2 regions of the Trichocoleus sp. ST-U1 genome follow, and region 2 is predicted to be linked to the other one. Evidence: predicted binding sites of a transcription regulator. Region 2 holds the regulator's gene; the other holds the start of a gene.
What was found. Region 2 encodes NtcA, which controls nitrogen genes in cyanobacteria. Its sites were predicted from a motif close to TTTGTANNNNNNNNTACAAA; they were not measured.

Region 1 (3,113 bases), on a different contig from region 2:
GTGGGATAAATGGTGGACACATAGAAATCATCTGGAGCCACCCCAGCTTGGATGACATCTTCCAGCTTGGCATCACGCTCATCTTGGGGCAAATTCACCGCACCCAAATCGATAAGCTGCGACAAAATCGCTTCCATCACATCATGGGAAGGAGCCGACACTTTCACCTCCGCAGAGGAGGTACTTTGCCGTTGCTCTCCCAGACTGAAGTTGAGAACCTGGAAGCTGCCCCCATTTTCTACGACTAAATCTAAAGCACGGTTGATTAAGCCGGAGTCCAGCAAATGCCCTTCTAGACGAATCGTGCGGCTTTCCACTGAGACATTGGCATGGACTTCTTCTCGGACGGGTTCCGTCACCCGCAGCGTCAGGCACTTAGCAGCGCCACCAGCTTTCAAAAATTCTGTCAGCGGCGTTTCGATGACTTGGAATCCAACATCGGCAAGGCGTTTTTTGAGTGCCTCACTCGCCTTATTCATCACCACAACGTGGTCAATATTCACAGCGTTGCAGGCGAAGTTCACTGCATCCGCTTCCTCAATGGCAATCCGCTTCTCCGGAGCAACTCGCATTTCAATCAAGCGGTTGGTGTAAGAATCAAATGCGGGGGGATAGTAGAGCAAATAGCCGCCACTCAAGGGACAGAAGCAGGTATCGAGATGATAGAACCGCTCATCCATCAGTCGCAGCGATAGCACTTCGATGTCGAGCCACTTTGCCAACAACGGGTGAGAATCGAGTTCTGAGCGGAAGCCGTATCCCGCCCACAACCAGCGCCCCTCTCGATCCAGCAGCGCATCGCCCGCGCCTTCAAACGGCAAGTCTTTAGGCAGTTCATGCACCTTATAGCCTTTTTCCTCAAACCATTGCTTGAAATAAGGCTCCTCACCCTGCCGCTCTTTGTGGAAGAAGCGGCTCAGGACGACGGTATCTCCCAGCACCAGCCCAGCATTGGCTGTAAACACCATGTCAGGCACACCGCGTTGGGGTGCAACCAAATCGACAATGGCGTGATCTTTGAGGACGTAGTGAAGTTTTTGCCATTGCTCGACGGCGCGATCGCGCGAGGATTTGTGAATATTGCCCTCCATCCAGGGATTAATCACATAATCCACGTCGTAATGGTCGGGAGCGCACATGAGGAAGCGGATCGAGGAGGTCATAAAAGAATCTCAAGTGAAATAGACAAGGGCAAACTCTTATTGGATACAGACTTTCTACGATCCAATTCTGTAGGACTTGTTACGAAATCTTTACCTCTTATTCGTAACAGCGAAAGTCAGCTCTAGAGGCTAATGTCTATTTTATTCCTTTACAACCAAAGAGACTTGACAAAAAGCGATTTATGGGAAATTTTTAACAGTTTTAGTGCAAATCGCTCCTATGTTTGATTAGCACTCCGTCGATATTGCAACAAGGTTGGAGGCCAAGTAGCTTGGGCTAATAAGGGCTGTAAATTTTTAGCAACGCGGGAGGCTAAAAGCTGGTGTCCGGCGGCATTTGGATGAATGATATCCTCCTGCCGATTTTTCGGATTATCGACAATTCCAGTTAAAACCTGCGGAATTAAATAAGCTTGTGTATCTTTAGCAACACGCTGATAAAGTTCGTCATATTCATCTTCTATGTAGCCGAGATTGATTCCTAGCAGCACAACAATTGCTTTTTGTTGTTGAATCGAAGTGACAATTTGTTGCAAGTTCTGTTCTGTCTCAGTTTTGGGAATTTTTCGCAGAAAATCATTTCCGCCTAATTCAACAATTACCAGCCAAGGTTCTGCCGCGATCGCATCTTTTTGTAAGCGACTCAACCCCATTGCGGTTGTATCGCCGCTAACACCGCGATTCAGTATTGGCAAACCGAGTTGACGACTCAGGACACTAGGAAAAGCTTCTGTCTTGTCCACCCCATATCCAGAGGCGATGCTATCGCCTAAAACAATAACTTGCTTACCAGCACCCGCTTTAAGGTTTTTGACATCATCGAAATTGTTGCTGCAACTGGTAACAACCAGTAGGGAAGCAAACAGCAAACTAAAGAACCACACCCATCGGCGTTTTTTCATACACTTTTCCAATTCAACTCAACGATATTGCAGATGGTTAGCGGTAGGGGCGAAGAAAGCGCGATCGCCTATGCCACGTAACCCAATATTATTAATGCGAATGCTTCGCCCCGCGCTTCGTCTACTGACCACTTTTTTCGGCGCGGTAAGCATCGATAATCAAATAAACGCCTTGAGCCAACATCATAAGGATGACTAATGGCAAGGATGTTCCCGACATAACTGAAATAATGCCCCCTATATCAATCAATCCTGCTTGGACAAGAAATGATACAGCGCTGGCTTTCTTAAGATTAACTGAGTCTGAGGACAGGATAAGAACAAGTAAGAGTAAAGCTTGAAGTTCTGGGTTTTCAACGATAAGTAAATATTTGAACAGGTTGGTAGTCATTTGTGGAATTACTGAACCGTACAATTCCACGAAAGCGAATCGACTGGAGAAACCGCAGAACTCATAGGGACAGATATTAAGTTACCCTTTCTGACCCTCATCAAACCGTGACGCCGCTTAAGCTATTAATATCCGCAACTGCCCTTATCCGTTGATTATGGCTGAAATCCGCAATCGCAACAGCGTCCAGGTAAACGAGGCTGGAAAGCAGAAACTCATAGAGGCTAAAGCTGCTAAACATATTTACCGTAATTATAAAAAAAGGATTTGGACGTATTTGGACATTGCTGAAGCCTCTGGAGTGGGTGAAAAGACGGTTAAGCGGTTTTTTGCGGGAGAATCTGTTGATTGTGATAATGCGATCGCGATCGCTAAATCCCTAAATTTAGAACTAGCAGAGTTAATCGATCCGAAAGAGTCGAATCCTCCAGATGCAACCCCAGAAACCCGGATTGGCTGGCGCGATATCTACCACAAAATGCTGGAGGAACAGCTGAAGCGTTACCAATTCCGGCGACAGGCGACGGGTACGGGGTTGGGGCATGAGGTGGGTATTTATGTGCCGCTGGGTTTGGTGAAACCGACAACTCAGCCTCGAAGGGGTGAGGAGTTTTGCCCATCCCCAGATGAGGGGCGGTTGCAATATCAGCTGAATGA
Region 2 (3,113 bases):
CCCGCTTGAGAATTTGCTCATCGCGTTGGCTAATTGCTCGGTCTTGCTGGGCAATTTTTTGGTCGCGCTGAGTCACTTTCGCTTTGAATTCAGTAATTTCAGCTCTGACTTGATTTCGCTGCTGGAGGAGTTCTTGGCGTTCTGCTTGAAGTTGTTGGATTTCGGAACGTAGCGTCTTGGCTTGCCCTGAGACAGATGTAAGCTGTTTTTGGGTTTGCTGAAAGCTGCTGGCAACCCGGGTCAGTTCGCTTTGAGTCTGATTTAGTTGCGCCTCCGTCTGGCCTTGTTTAGCCAGCGCAGCTGCCAAAGATCGATTAATCGCATCTAAGCGCTGCTGAGCGACAGATTGCTGGGTGCGAGCTTGAGCGAGTTCCTTCTCTACTTGCTCTTTTTGGGCGGCGGTTTTAGCAAGTTCGCTTTCGGTTTTCCGTTTCTGCTCGTTCGCTTTAGCAATATCCTTACTTGCTGTCTTGAGTTTTTTCTGCACTTCTTGGAGTCTAAAAACTCCAATCCGCAATTGTTCGCTGGTCGCGAAGATGATTGTTAGTGTTGAGGCAGAAATCGTTAGCCCTGTCAGAATCGTTACCAAAACAGCTGTTTTGCGGGGACGCAGATTGAACAACGACAGGCGTGCTTTTCCCACGCGCGTGCCAATGCGATCGCCTACCGTTGCGATGACGCTTCCCAACACTAAAATAGACAAAATCAGGAAGAGCGCACTGTCGGTCATTGTCTGCTACAGTCATTCCAGTTACAGCCTATCGCATCGCAGGCTAGAGAAAGGGTTAACAGGAATTAAAGATCGAAGGTGAAATCGGAAAGGTTAAAGGTTGGAAGGTTGAAAACTATCCGCTTAAAACCTGACACCTTTTAACTCAACTCCCGACTAAATGTTAAAACTGGATAACCTGCTCGCGCTACCATGCCGTTTTAACCAACAACCTAACCTACAACCTGACGAGAGCCTCTAGCTGTTTTCAAGTAAACTGCTGACTCAGTGTAACTGGGTTGTGTACCGTAATTTTTTTCTTGTGGATAGAAATCATTTTTTCCTCCCGCAAATCTCCCAGTAAGCGGGTGACAGTTACCCTGGTGGAGCCGATTGCTTCTGCGATCGCTTGATGAGAAAGCTTCAGATCGATCGTAATTCCATTGGCGGTAGGAACGCCAAAATCACGGCACAGAATCAATAGAAAACTCACCAAGCGCGATCCCATATCTCGGTGAGCTAATGTCTCAATCATCATTTCTGTTTGCAAAATGCGCGAAGAAAGCCCTCGCAGCATCAACATCGATAGCTCCGGATTATCCTTGAGCGATTGCTCTACCTGATCGATCGGTGCCGAAAGCAGCTCCACTGGCGTAAATGCTACAGCGTGATAAAACCGATCCGAACGATGCCCTGTAATTAAGGACAGTACTCCAAAAACGCTGTTTTCTCGCAGCAGCGCCACGGTAATTTCTTCCCCAGCTTCATACACGCGAGACAGCTTTACTGCACCTTTGAGCAAAAAGTATACCCGTTCAGCCGGGTCTCCTGGGAAAAAGATCGTCTTGCCCCGCTCAAAAGTTTCCACCACGGGTGGAAACGCCCCACCTCCCAGTTGACGGAACACAGCTGCTAGCGGTCTATCTTGCGTCACTGCCACTTCCTTTTTCCTAAATGCTGCCCTACAGACTTCTGCAACTTTCTGTCGGAGGAACTTTAACCATAGCAAAACAACTATGAGAGTTTTCTGACATTAGACACAGATAAACTGACTTCCAAGCGGTTTTTGTGCTATTTGATACAAAATTTTAAAGTAGTTTCCCCGGCTACCTTCTTTAGTTCTCTCCCTGCTCAAGGCAAGTAAGATTATGACGGAAAATGTTGATATCTTGACAGTATCTGCGCTATCGGGTGGGATGCATGGTGAGTAAGGAGGCACGCTCCTTACCCGTACTAGACAGCCTTGCTCCGGGCGATCGCGATCTTGAATACTCCCCTAAATCGGATATCCTCTAATATTGCCTTCAAAATCGACATTTATGCTAGATTTAACCGGAAAAAACGCCCTTGTCACCGGCATTGCCAACAATCGATCGATCGCCTGGGGGATTGCTCAGCAACTGCACCAAGCGGGTGCGAATCTAGGAGTGACTTACCTGCCAGACGACCGAGGCCGCTTTGAAAAAAAAGTGGCAGAGTTGGTAGAACCCCTCAACCCCAGCTTATTTTTACCCTGCGATGTCCAGAATGAGACCCAAATTCAGTCTACATTTGACGCCATCCGCGATAAGTGGGGCAAGCTAGACATCCTGATCCATTGTCTTGCTTTTGCGAACAAGGAAGATTTATCAGGTGATTTTAGCAACACTACCCGCGCTGGCTTCACCCAAGCTCTAGAAATTAGTACCTATTCTCTGGTGCAACTTGCTGGGTCAGCAAAACCACTGATGACAGAAGGTGGCAGCATTGTCACGCTGACTTATCTAGGCGGCGTTAAGGTGATCCCCAACTACAACGTCATGGGAATTGCCAAGTCTGGATTGGAAATGAGTGTCCGTTACCTGGCATCTGAATTAGGTCCACAGAATATTCGCGTGAATGCAATTTCGGCAGGTCCCATCCGCACTTTGGCATCGTCGGCGGTAGGTGGCATCCTGGATATGATCCATCACGTTGAGGAAGTAGCACCCCTGCGACGCACTGTAACTCAGAAAGAAGTGGGAAATGCGGCTGCTTTCTTGTGTAGCGATTTGGCAAGTGGCATTACAGGTCAGGTGCTGTATGTCGATGCGGGATACGAGATTATGGGGATGTAAAAAGAATCAAACATTAAAAATTAAAAATTAAAAAGCAAAGATTCTGCTAATTTTTAATTTTTAATTTTGCATTTTTAAGGCTTTCGCGTCTCCCAGATGCTCAGTAACGTAGGATAATAAACTTAACTTTATTTTCTTGAGTGAGCATCTGCGATGCAGGCACGCGATCGCCAATTTACACCTTCTCCAAGCATTGAACAGCTTTTGTCTCCTCGCATGGCAAGGGTTCCCCGCAAGACGGGCGAAACGGATGTCATCGTCACCGTCAAATTAGACGGGAATGGCACTTGCAATGCCAAAACCGGCAT

Region 1: the regulator NtcA is predicted to act here: its motif matches at 1,230-1,249, upstream of NDA06_RS20205 (TIGR00300 family protein).

What each region holds. Positions count from the first base shown of each region.
Region 1 is NZ_JAMPJZ010000068.1:8,126-11,238, forward strand. It holds gene NDA06_RS20205 (TIGR00300 family protein) at 1-1,163, opposite strand, end outside; gene NDA06_RS20210 (GDSL-type esterase/lipase family protein) at 1,382-2,065, opposite strand; gene NDA06_RS20215 (hypothetical protein) at 2,187-2,456, opposite strand; gene NDA06_RS20220 (HEAT repeat domain-containing protein) at 2,614-3,113, shown strand, end outside.
Region 2 is NZ_JAMPJZ010000051.1:1,410-4,522, reverse strand. It holds gene NDA06_RS17500 (DUF3084 domain-containing protein) at 1-730, opposite strand, end outside; gene ntcA (global nitrogen regulator NtcA) at 978-1,649, opposite strand; gene fabI (enoyl-ACP reductase FabI) at 2,029-2,805, shown strand; gene hisB (imidazoleglycerol-phosphate dehydratase HisB) at 2,959-3,113, shown strand, end outside.